DNA from 4 places in the Proteus mirabilis HI4320 genome. Region 1 is predicted to be linked to each of the others. Evidence: predicted binding sites of a transcription regulator. Region 1 holds the regulator's gene; each other region holds the start of a gene.

Region 1 (3,220 bases):
AAGGTGGTATTTTCAATAATGCTGCTCAAGTTTGGAACCATACATTCTACTGGAATTGCTTAGCACCAAACGCAGGCGGTGCACCAACAGGTAAAATTGCAGAAGCAATCAATAAAGCGTTTGGCTCTTTTGAAGAGTTCAAAAAACAATTTAATGATGCAGCTGCAAAAAACTTTGGTTCAGGTTGGACTTGGTTAGTGAAAAAAGCAGATGGCTCATTAGCCATTGTTAATACATCTAACGCTGCAACACCTGTTTCTGGCGAAGATAAACCACTGTTAACTGTTGACGTCTGGGAGCACGCTTACTACATCGACTATCGTAATGCACGTGTGAAATACTTAGAAGAGTTCTGGGCACTGGTTAACTGGTCATTTGTTGAAGCAAATCTTGCTTAATTGACTGTTTCAGAGATGGGAAAACCATTTTTGATAATCTAATAACAAAGGGCCTAGTGCCCTTTGTTATATTGATATATTTGATTGCTCACTTTGGATAGCTAAAATTTAAGTAAATAATTAGCAATTAACAATCAAAACAATAAACTTGCATATATTACGATCATAACCAGTGCTGCTACTGCGGTACTTAAACCAAATTTCAGATCCGTATCCATCTATTTCTCCCTCAAAATGATTATAATACTCAGATTAAACCATAATCTTGTCATGGTTAATTATTATTACATATCAAGTTTTGCTAAAATAGCGACTAGAGCACAATTTATAACATTGATTAATACTTTCACTTTTGAGCTAGATCATACAAAATTCACAGCTAATCGCTAAATTATTGCCAGTGTTTGCCCTATATATGACTATACTGGCAGTTAAACCATAAAATGAATTAAAAGAGACCAATGAAGGTCAGGAGTTTTCCACACCATGGCAACAATAAAAGACGTGGCAAAACGCGCAGGCGTATCAACCACGACTGTTTCTCATGTGATCAACAAAACTCGTTTTGTTGCTGAGAACACAAGAGCGGCAGTTTGGGCTGCGATAAAAGAATTAAATTATTCGCCGAGTGCTGTCGCACGTAGTTTAAAAGTCAATCACACTAAATCTATTGGTTTATTAGCCACGTCCAGTGAAGCACCTTACTTTGCTGAAGTGATTGAAGCTGTTGAAAATAGTTGTTATAGCAAAGGCTACACGCTAATTTTATGTAATTCACATAATAATCTTGATAAACAAAAAGCTTATTTAGCTATGTTGGCACAAAAACGTGTTGATGGTTTATTAGTCATGTGTTCAGAATATCCCGATCATCTTCTTTCTCTCTTAGAAGGTTATCGTAATATTCCGATGGTCGTAATGGACTGGGGAAAAGCCCGCGGTGACTTTACTGATACCATTATTGATAACGCATTCCATGGTGGCTATATAGCCGGTCGTTATCTTATTGAACGAGGTCATCGTGATATTGGTATTATCCCCGGCCCTCTAGAGCGAAATACCGGAGGCGGTCGTTTACAGGGCTTTTTAAAAGCCATGGAAGAAGCGAAAATTACGGTAAAAGAAGAGTGGATTGTACAAGGTGACTTTGAACCTGAATCTGGTTACAAAGCCATGACCCAAATGCTCAATCAAAAGCAACGCCCTACTGCCGTATTTTGTGGCGGTGATGTTATGGCGATGGGAGCAATATGTGCAGCTGATGAGTTAGGATTACGTGTTCCTGCCGATATTTCCATTGTCGGCTACGACAATATCCGTAATGCACGCTATTTCACACCAGCTTTAACCACGGTTCACCAGCCGAAAGAGCGTTTAGGACAAATGGCTTTTTCCATGTTACTCGACCGTATTGTGAATAAACGCGAGGATGCACAAACTATCGAAGTACACCCGCGCCTAGTAGAACGTCGCTCTGTTGCCGATGGTCCATTTATTGATTATCGCCGCTGATCTCCTTCATTAACGAAGCCATTCCTCATTTAAGGTTTGGCTATCGCCTAGATAATCTAATAGCCAAGTTAATGCCGGCGATTCGCTTTTATCAACCCATGTTAGACAGCACGGACTGTCTGGCAAGGGTTGTGCTAAGGTAAGGGTAACCAACTTACCTTGTTCGATTAATGGCTCCGCTCGGTGCCAAGGCACCATACCAACACATAATCCTGCTAATAAACACTCAAGCCCCATATCCCATGAAGGTACTATCATTCGGCGCTGATTATTTAATGCCCAAGTATCTCGTTTTGGTAAACTACGTGAGGTATCTTCTAAACATAAACTAGGATAAGGCCGTAGTTCATCATCGGTTAATGGATGTGCCGCGCTTGCAAGAGGATGATCAGCATGACACACACATCGCCACGGCATAAAGCCCATATCTTTAAAACTATAACGTTCACCAATAGGTGAAGCTCTAGTGGCACCAATAGCCAAATCAACACGCCCGTTCACTAATGAATCCCAGACACCGTTAAAAACTTCAGGATAAACATAGAGTTCGATATCAGGAAAATGGCGATAAAAGTCCAGAATAAGTTGCTGTGTTCTAGCCGGTTTGACAATACCATCCACGGCAATGCTAAACTGCCCCCGCCAGCCATTTGAGACTTGCTGGCACATATGGCGAGTGTCATTCATTTTTTTGATAACAGAACGGGCTTCTTTAATAAAGATCTTACCCGCATCGGTTAATTCAACATCACGATGCCGGCGTTCAAACAAAGGAACGGCAAGCCATTCTTCTAATTGTCTCACGGTGTAACTCACCGCGGAGGGTACTCTGTGCAATTCTTGAGCGGCTGAGCTAAAACTCCCCGTTCTAGCGACAGCATCAACGACCTCTAGCGAGTATTCTGACCACATAATATTTATTCCTTTGAATTTTTTTCACAGCATTAACCAAATATTCCCGTTTCACAAGTAAAATCACTCTTAGCTACAATATATAAAATGTTTTACATCACATAACATAGAAAATTAAAATGACTTTAAAGAATTCCACACAATCAAAAACACCTTCTCTCTTTATGGTGTATCTCGCCTGCCTTAGTATGCTGGGCTATTTAGCTATCGATATGTATCTGCCTGCATTTGGTATGATGCAACGCGAATTATCAATCAGTGAAGGCGCCGTCAGTAACAGCTTAAGTATCTTTCTATTTGGCTTTGCTGTCGCTCAACTACTTTGGGGACCACTCTCAGACAAATTGGGGCGTAAGCCTATTTTACTTATTGGGCTAAGTTTCTTCTCCCTAGGTTGT
Region 2 (3,220 bases), 1.6 Mb from region 1:
TTCTGCTTCGGTATGTGTCATGGCAACAATGACACCTTTACCCGCAGCTAGGCCATCCGCTTTAATCACAATAGGTGTGCCAACTTTATGGAGATATTCAAGTGCAGGCGCTATTTCAGTAAAGTTTTGATAAGCTGCCGTTGGGATATGATGGCGGGCTAAAAAATCTTTTGTAAATGCTTTCGAACCTTCTAGTTGTGCCGCACCTTTGGTGGGGCCAAAAATCATCAGTCCCGCTTGTTTGAACGCATCTACTACACCAATTACCAATGGTGCCTCAGGCCCCACAATGGTTAAATCAATGTGATTTTGCTGGGCAAATGCAACTAATGCGGCAATATCAGTGGCACTAATATCAACGTTTTGTACGCCATGTTCTAATGCTGTTCCTGCATTACCGGGGGCAACAAACACTTGGGTTGCTAAAGGCGATTGCGCTGCTTTCCAAGCTAGTGCATGTTCACGACCACCATTACCAATAATTAAAATTTTCATAGCAATCCCTTATTAATGGCGAAAATGACGCATGTTAGTAAAAATCATCGCGATATTGTGTTCATTAGCTGCTGCAATTACTTCATCATCACGAATAGAACCACCTGGCTGAATAACACAAGTTACACCGGCCATAGCTGCCGCATCAATACCATCTCTAAAGGGAAAGAATGCATCAGATGCCATGGCGCAACCTGCCACTTCTAAACCTTCATCAGCCGCTTTAATCCCTGCTATTTTAGCAGAATAGACTCGGCTCATTTGGCCCGCACCAATGCCAATCGTCATGTCATTTTTGGCATACACAATTGCGTTGGATTTCACAAATTTTGCAACTTTCCAGCAAAATAGCGCATCTTTCCATTCTCGTTCACTAGGCTGGCGTTGCGTGACAACCCTTAGGTTTTCTTCTTTAACCATACCTAAATCACGATCTTGTACTAATAAGCCTCCGTTAACCCGTTTGAAATCAAGTGCAGGTTTAGCTTCTTGCCATTCACCACAGGCTAATACACGAACATTAGGTTTGGTTGCTAAAATAGGTAGAGCATCTTCATTAATAGAAGGCGCGATAATGACTTCGACAAATTGACGCTCTATAACGGCACTTGCTGTTTTTGCATCTAAGCTTCTATTGAAAGCGATAATACCGCCAAATGCAGAAGTTGGATCAGTTTTAAATGCATTGTCATATGCTTGTGTGAGAGTGTCCGCAATAGCAACGCCACAAGGGTTTGCATGTTTCACGATAACACAAGCTGGTTCGGAAAATGATTTCACGCATTCCAATGCAGCATCAGTATCGGCAATATTGTTATAAGAGAGTGCCTTACCTTGTAATTGATTTGCTGTTGCGATAGAGGCTTCTTCAATATTCTCTTCTATATAGAAAGCCGCTTGCTGATGAGCATTCTCACCATAACGCATATCTTGTTTCTTTATATAGTTAAGATTTAAGGTACGAGGGAAGGTTCCTGATGGTTGTGAAGTATCACCATAATAAGGTGCAACTTTTTGGCCAAAGTAGTTCGCAATCATACTGTCATAAGCTGCGGTATGCTCAAAGGCTTTAATGGCTAAATCAAAACGTGTATCTAAAGTCAGACTGTTTTGGTGATTGTCCATTTCTTCAATCACTTTTTCATAGTCATTGCTATTAACCACAATGGTGACGTCTTTATGGTTCTTTGCTGCGGAACGAACCATGGTAGGACCACCAATATCAATATTCTCAACAGCATCTGCTAATGAGCAATCGGGATGGGCTACTGTTTTAGCGAAGGGATAAAGATTGACAACAACCATGTCGATAGGACGAATATCATGTTCCTCCATAATGGTATCATCTTGTCCACGACGTCCTAAAATACCACCATGTACTTTAGGGTGAAGTGTTTTTACACGACCATCCATCATTTCTGGAAAACCGGTGTAGTCAGAGACTTCTATAACGGGTAAGCCAGCTTCTGCTAATAGACGCGCTGTCCCTCCTGTTGATAAAAGTTCTACATTTCTTTCTACAAGCGCTTTCGCAAATTCTAAAATACCTGCTTTATCAGACACACTTAAAAGAGCACGGCGGATAGGACGAAGGTGTTGCATGAGTTTTATCCCTTGGGTTTTTGTATAACAGTAGTCATTGTGATGAAAAGTCACGTTGATACAGTGAAATTGTGTTTGCACCACTAACATTTCAGAAGATGAAGACAAAATCAATCTCACTCATTTGGGTATTATAATAACGCAAACGTTTGCGTTTGACATGCTAAATTTGTGGGAAAAGATGGCTTGTGGATAAAATTGTTGATAACTGCGTATAACTAAGGGTTTTGCTGTGGAATTAAGCAAACGAATTTTTTTCTTAAAAAAACTATTGCCAGCCTCAGAAAACTCCCTATAATGCGTCCTCGTTGTCACGGCACAGGGCGCTAAGCGAACTGGCTGAGAGAACAAAATAAAAAGTGAAAAGCCTAATAAATTAGCGCTTGACACTGAATGAGGAAGATGTAGAATGCACCTCCTCGCAACAACGCAGAAGACCGGAAACGGCAGCGACAGTTGCACTGCTCTTTAACAAATTATCAGACAATCTGTGTGGGCACTCGCAGAGACGATATCTTCTAAAAAATTAGATGTATCAAGTCTTGAAGAGTGACTAACAAGTTAATTCATATAATGAATAAGCTAAGTTTTCGATTTCTTTGAGCATCAAACACTTTTAATTGAAGAGTTTGATCATGGCTCAGATTGAACGCTGGCGGCAGGCCTAACACATGCAAGTCGAGCGGTAACAGGAGAAAGCTTGCTTTCTTGCTGACGAGCGGCGGACGGGTGAGTAATGTATGGGGATCTGCCCGATAGAGGGGGATAACTACTGGAAACGGTGGCTAATACCGCATAATGTCTACGGACCAAAGCAGGGGCTCTTCGGACCTTGCACTATCGGATGAACCCATATGGGATTAGCTAGTAGGTGGGGTAAAGGCTCACCTAGGCGACGATCTCTAGCTGGTCTGAGAGGATGATCAGCCACACTGGGACTGAGACACGGCCCAGACTCCTACGGGAGGCAGCAGTGGGGAATATTGCACAATGGGCGCAAGCCTGATGCAGCCATGCCGCGTGTATGAAGAAGGCCTTAGGGTTGTAAAGTACTTTCAGCGGGGAGGAAGGTGATAAGGTTAATACCCTTGTCAATTGACGTTACCCGCAGAAGAAGCACCGG
Region 3 (3,220 bases), 1.7 Mb from region 1:
AATCACCGGGATTGCCAGTGGTGTGATGATCTGTTTGGGGGAGACATGGATCAATGAACTTGTAGCGGATAATAAGCGAGGTCGTATTTTAGCGATTTATACGACCGTGTTTACTATCAGCCAGTTGTTAGGCCCTTCAATTATTGCGTTATATGGCGTTGCTGATAAAACACCGATCTTAATCAGCGTACTGCTTCATATTATCTCTATCGTGCTATTTTTAATGATGGATCAGAAAGTGGGCGATAAATTAGCTAAAGACTCAGAAGAGTCGCACTTTTCTATTCTTCGTTTTATTAAAGTGGCGCCTGCGATATGTGGTGGCATTATCTTTTTTGCATTTTTTGATGGCACAGTGTTGTCTATGTTCCCTATTTATGGGCTAAGTGTTGGTCATAGTGAAGCGATTGCCGCGATGATGATCAGTGCTATTTTGGCGGGAGATGCCATAATGCAAATGCCATTTGGTTGGCTTGCTGATCATATGAATAGAACACGGCTATACCGAATTTGTGGTGTCATTACATTATTAGCAAGCTTATTATTGCCCATTGCTATGCCACATACTTTAGTTATTTGGCCACTATTATTAGTGCTTGGTGCAACGGCGGGAGCCATTTATACCATTGCATTGGTACAAATTGGGCAATACTTTTCAGGAAATGATCTGATGATAGCAAATGCTTCAGCGGCGATGTTATGGGGCATTGGTAATCTTTCTGGTCCCATTTTAGCCGGTGCTATGTCTGAAATCTCTCCATCTGCGTTACCTTTTTTATTGGTGGTTATGACGGGATTATTTTTAGTTTCGACGATGGATCGCTTTAACTTGCATGTCGACACTCTAAATCGTCATACATCATAATTGCATGCTCTTTTTTACCTTATTGTAGGTAAAAGAGGGCGCTATTTTCATTAAATTAGACAATAATTTCCTGCTGTTTTATCACCCATTCAATTATTTTTTCTTTTATTATCTTTATTTTAATAATCAATGCGATACATACTATTCAAAGGTTTTTATTGGTGATTTATTAAGAATAATCCAGAAATAATAAAATGAAATAAGAAAGATTTGCCAAATGGCACTATTTTCATCTAGTTTTATCACAAGGAGGTGTATGTTTTTCAAGCAGAGTGTGATGAATACTGAGTCAATATTATCGCCAAACAAGGGAAGATGCTGTTAAAACAGTAAGTTCAAAAATGATAAAAACATAAGAAATATTTAATTAATATTTATAGTATCAAACCAAGCATTATTAATATAAACATCAATGATATTAATAAAAACAGTTGATTATAAGTACGCTTCACCTTTTAGGGTGATAGCGTTGCTAAAACAGTTTAACCAGAGGAGAAATATATCACTATTCTCCTCTTTTCTTTTTTCTGCGAACACTAGAATGTCTTTTTATGACATTTTTGCTAAAAAAGTATTTTTTTTCTTGATTCTTACCCTAAAAGCACCAGATAATCGTTTGCGTCAAATTCTCTCACTCTATCCACATTAATAAACAAACGTTTGCTTTTTCACTCCTCTGATGATTTTTTTACCATTGGAGGTGATAATAATTTTAGACGTAATCGTTTTCGTTGGGGAGGGTGAACTGTTTTTTATGTCAGAGGAATGTAATGTCTGCTAATCAATCAGCAACCACAGGTAAACTGGATAATTATTTTAAGCTTACCGCCCGAGGCACTACGGTTCGTAAAGAGATGATCGCCGGTTTAACAACCTTTTTGGCGATGGTCTATTCCGTTATTGTCGTACCCAGTATGCTAGGGCAAGCGGGGTTCCCCCACACGGCGGTATTTATCGCAACCTGTTTAGTGGCAGGATTTGGTTCTCTGTTAATGGGATTGTGGGCAAATCTACCTATGGCGATTGGTTGTGCCATTTCATTAACGGCATTTACCGCCTTTAGTTTGGTACTTGGTCAACATATCTCTGTACCTGTTGCTTTGGGGGCGGTGTTTTTGATGGGGTGCCTATTTACCCTATTTTCTTTAACAGGGATCAGAACGTGGATCTTAAAAAATATTCCGATTGGTATCGCTCATGGCGCCGGTATTGGTATCGGGCTATTTTTACTTTTGATCGCAGCCAATAGTGTTGGGTTAGTGGTGAAAAATCCATTAGCCGGATTACCTGTTGCGATGGGAGAATTTACTTCTTTTTCAGTATTAATGTCATTGGCCGGTCTTGCTGCTATTTTTGGTCTAGAAAAACGTAAAGTCCCCGGTGGTGTGTTATTAGTCATTATTGCGATTTCGATTATTGGATTGATTTTTGATCCTAACGTGAAATACCAAGGGTTCTTTAAAATGCCACAATTAGGCGAAGAGGGCCTTGCACTATTATTTGCCATGGATATTAAAGGCGCATTACAACCACTTGTTTTACCTAGTGTATTAGCTTTAGTGATGACGGCTATTTTTGATGCGACAGGAACCATTCGCGCAGTGGCGGGACAAGCTAATTTACTTGATAAACGAGGACAAATTATCAATGGTGGTAAAGCGTTAACTTCTGATTCCGTGAGCAGTATATTTGCTGGGGCAATTGGTGCAGCACCTGCAGCAGTATATGTTGAGTCCGCAGCGGGTACTGCAGCAGGTGGTAAAACAGGGCTCACCGCAACTGTGGTCGGTATTCTCTTTTTATTGATCCTCTTTTTATCACCGCTATCTTATTTAGTTCCCCCCTATGCGACAGCCCCTGCATTAATGTATGTGGGTTTATTGATGTTAGGTAATGTCACTAAGTTAGATTTTAGTGATTTTGTCGATGCGATGTCAGGTATGGTGTGCGCGGTATTTATCGTATTAACGTGTAATATTGTTACAGGCATTATGTTGGGTTTTGGCTGTTTAGTGATTGGCCGTATTTTTGCCGGTGAGTGGCGTAAACTTAATATTGGTACAGTTCTAATTGCTATTGCTTTAGTGGCATTTTATGCCGGACACTGGGCAATTTAATTAAAATCATCAGGTTTAAACATAAAAAGCGGAATATATTTTTATTCCGCTTTTTTGCTATTTATTTATCTAGTTTTATTCGCTATTGTCGAGGTTAAGACTCATTGTTAATTTTTTGGTAAAATAAATGCATCAGATAGAAATACGACATGGTGAGCCTGAAGATGCTATAGCAATACAGCAATTGTATACACATCCAGACTTATATATTTGTACTTGTCAGTTCCCTTATCCATCA
Region 4 (3,220 bases), 1.7 Mb from region 1:
GTTTCTATATGAAATTCTTTAGTAGATGGATGACTTTTTAAGTATTCGAGTGCAGAGTTTTTAGTTGGGGTCAACATTGTATTCTCCTTTGTTTTTAAGTAATTAGATAAATATCTACCGTAACTTAAAGGACAATGCTTTTATAAAAAGACCAACAAATAAAGCGCTATTTTTGATTATGAAAATAGCGCTTTATTATTTGGAAGTTTATTAATGATTATTTTTCGGGTGGAAAAATCAGGTTTAAAATAATAGCGGTTAGACCGCCTGCAGCAATACCGGATGACAGTAATGTTTTTAGCCAATCTGGTGCAAACTGTAATATTTGAGGTTGCTGTGATACCCCAAGTCCTACGGCCAAAGAGATGGCGAGGATCATAATAGCACGACGATTTAGCGCCTCTTTAGAGACGATACGCACCCCAGATGCAGCGATAGTACCAAACATAACAAGCGTTGCCCCTCCCAGTACAGGTTCAGGAATTCGTTGTACAAATTCTGCCACAGAGGGAAATAACCCTAAAATAATCAACATGGCTGCTACGACATAGCCCACATAGCGACTTGCCACACCTGTTAATTGAATAACGCCGTTATTTTGCCCAAAACAGGAGTTTGGAAAGGTATTAAAAAACGCAGAAACCATAGAGTTCAATCCATTTGCTAATACGCCCCCTTTAATGCGTTTCATATAAAGTGGCCCACTGACGGGTTGTTCTGAAACATCTGAGGTGGCAGTAATATCACCAATGGTTTCTAATGAGGTGATCATAAACACCAGCATTAGTGGGATAAGTAAATGCCAATCAAATGAGAGGCCATAATAGAAAGGTTCTGGTACGGTGATAATCGGTGTTTCTTGTTGTTCAGGCGGTGTAGGTAGCATATCTAGCCACCATGCCAAAATATAACCGACAGCCATAGCAATCACTAAAGAAGCGACACGTAAATAAGGGTTTCTTTGGCGGTTAAGTAAAATAATAACCACTAATACCGAACCCGCTAATAAAAGGTTTTTAGGTGAGCCAAAGGTGTTACTTTCAATAGCGGCGTAACCACCACCAATAGAAGTAAGCCCAACTTGAATTAAAGAAAGGCCGATAATCATCACCACAATTCCTGATACCAATGGTGTGATAATCCGGCGAGCTAAATGTAAAAAACGCGATAATAGCACTTCGGTAAGTGAAGCAACCATTAAAGTGCCAAATAGAGCCGCCATCATTGTTGGAATATCCGCGCCACCATTTTTTAATGCCAACCCCCCCATAATCAGAGGAGCCACAAAATTAAAACTGGTGCCTTGAATTGATAATAAACCTGAACCTACGGGACCCCAAGCTCGAATTTGGATCAGTGATGCAATACCTGAGGCGAATAATGACATGCTGATAATGCGTTGAGTGTCATGTGCAGGTAACCCTAATGCTTGGCAAATTAAGATAGCAGGGGTTATTACGGCGACAAACATGGCTAATAGATGCTGACAAGCCGCAAATAGTGTTTGTAGTAATGGGGGCTTTTCTTCTAAAGCGAATAAAAGTTCACTCGTTTTTTGGGGCGAAATCTGACTACTTTGTGACAAATTACGATTTTCTGAAGTAACCATGATGTGAATTTCTTATCTGGCAAAAAGCGTATTTTAATGATCTGCGCCACAAAAGCAATCGTTTGCGTAAAATTGATGTTATCAAAATGCATAAGAGGCGCTCACATTTTTATATGTTTTAACTTGTGTTTATCGTCGTTTTTTTTTCTAATCGGGGTATACCTGCTTTTGGCGTTGTTCATGGATGAACTTAGCGTCGTAGTTTTTTTATACAAAATTAACAAATAAGACGGGGTACATAAATGTATCATCTCGATGTTTATGGCACGCTAGTCGCGGCCACTTTGGTTCTTTTACTCGGACGTAAGTTAGTGAAATCTGTTCCTTTTTTAGAACGGTATACGATCCCAGAACCCGTTGCAGGTGGGTTACTTGTTGCAGCTCTTTTACTTGCATTAAAATCATTTATGGACTGGGAAATTAGCTTTGATCTCTCCTTAAAAGATCCACTGATGCTCGCTTTTTTTGCAACAATTGGTTTAAACGCGAACCTTGCCAGCTTAAAAGCGGGAGGAAAAGCGCTATTTATTTTTGTGTTTGTGGTCGTTGGATTACTTTTAGTTCAAAACACAGTAGGTATTGCATTAGCAGAAATGCTAGGCCTTGATCCTCTTATGGGATTATTAGCCGGTTCTATCACCTTATCAGGTGGTCATGGAACGGGTGCCGCTTGGGGGAAAACATTCGTTGAAAGCTACGGCTTTATGAGTGCCTCTGAAGTGGCTATGGCTTGTGCAACCTTTGGTTTAGTGTTAGGTGGATTAATTGGTGGCCCTGTTGCGCGTTATTTAATTCGTAACATTCCAACCCCTGGCGCAGGCAGTGATGATCATGAAATGCCTACAGCCTTTGAGAAACCCGCTACGGGGAGAATGATCACTTCAATGGTGTTATTGGAAACCATTGCGATGATCTCTATCTGTTTAATGGCAGGGACTTTCTTATCTCAGTTACTAGAAGGTACGGCTTTCTCATTACCTACCTTTGTGTGTGTACTGTTCATTGGCGTTATTTTAAGTAATAGTCTATCAATGCTCGGTTTTTATCGTGTATTTGATAGAGCCGTTTCTGTTTTAGGTAACGTTAGCTTATCGTTATTTTTAGCGATGGCGCTGATGAGCTTAAAATTATGGGAGCTGGCATCACTGGCAATACCTATGTTGGTTATTCTCGGTGTTCAAGCGGCAGTAATGGCATTGTATGCAATTTTTGTCACTTTTCGTGTTATGGGTAAAAATTATGATGCGGCAATTTTGGCAGCGGGTCACTGTGGTTTCGGTTTAGGCGCTACGCCAACGGCTATCGCTAATATGCAAGCTGTGACAGATCGTTTTGGTCCTTCTCATCTTGCATTCTTAGTTGTTCCGATGGTCGGTGCATTCTTTATTGATATAGTGAATGCGATAGTGATCAAATTGTATCTGATGCTACCATTCTTTACGCCTATAGCAGGGTGATGACAGTGTTCATCTAGTTCGAATGAGAACGGCACAGGTAAGTCTGTGCCGTTTTTTATTACAGTATTAAGCCCTCAAGTGTGCTCTAAGCCATTTAAACGGTGTCGTTTAAGCTTGGCTATATTGGGTCTTTGCAGGTAGCCAGCGTTCGATT

The links. Region 1 encodes PurR, which represses purine synthesis genes. Its sites were predicted from a motif close to CANGCAAACGTTTGCNTG; they were not measured.
Region 2: a site for PurR is predicted at 2,236-2,253, ahead of purH (bifunctional phosphoribosylaminoimidazolecarboxamide formyltransferase/IMP cyclohydrolase). Genes of this name have one in related genera too.
Region 3: a site for PurR is predicted at 1,581-1,598, ahead of PMI_RS17515 (NCS2 family permease). Genes of this name have one in related genera too.
Region 4: a site for PurR is predicted at 1,661-1,678, ahead of gltS (sodium/glutamate symporter). Genes of this name have one in related genera too.

What each region holds. Positions count from the first base shown of each region.
Region 1 is NC_010554.1:1,473,588-1,476,807, forward strand. It holds gene sodB (superoxide dismutase [Fe]) at 1-398, shown strand, start outside; gene cydH (cytochrome bd-I oxidase subunit CydH) at 533-616, opposite strand; gene purR (HTH-type transcriptional repressor PurR) at 885-1,910, shown strand; gene punR (DNA-binding transcriptional activator PunR) at 1,920-2,822, opposite strand; gene punC (purine nucleoside transporter PunC) at 2,942-3,220, shown strand, end outside.
Region 2 is NC_010554.1:3,037,111-3,040,330, reverse strand. It holds gene purD (phosphoribosylamine--glycine ligase) at 1-495, opposite strand, end outside; gene purH (bifunctional phosphoribosylaminoimidazolecarboxamide formyltransferase/IMP cyclohydrolase) at 508-2,097, opposite strand; rRNA gene PMI_RS13665 (16S ribosomal RNA) at 2,715-3,220, shown strand, end outside.
Region 3 is NC_010554.1:3,842,880-3,846,099, forward strand. It holds gene PMI_RS17510 (MFS transporter) at 1-865, shown strand, start outside; gene PMI_RS17515 (NCS2 family permease) at 1,636-2,982, shown strand; gene PMI_RS17520 (GNAT family N-acetyltransferase) at 3,110-3,220, shown strand, end outside.
Region 4 is NC_010554.1:3,145,843-3,149,062, reverse strand. It holds gene PMI_RS14180 (hypothetical protein) at 1-77, opposite strand, end outside; gene PMI_RS14175 (uracil-xanthine permease family protein) at 218-1,609, opposite strand; gene gltS (sodium/glutamate symporter) at 1,852-3,066, shown strand; gene recG (ATP-dependent DNA helicase RecG) at 3,175-3,220, opposite strand, start outside.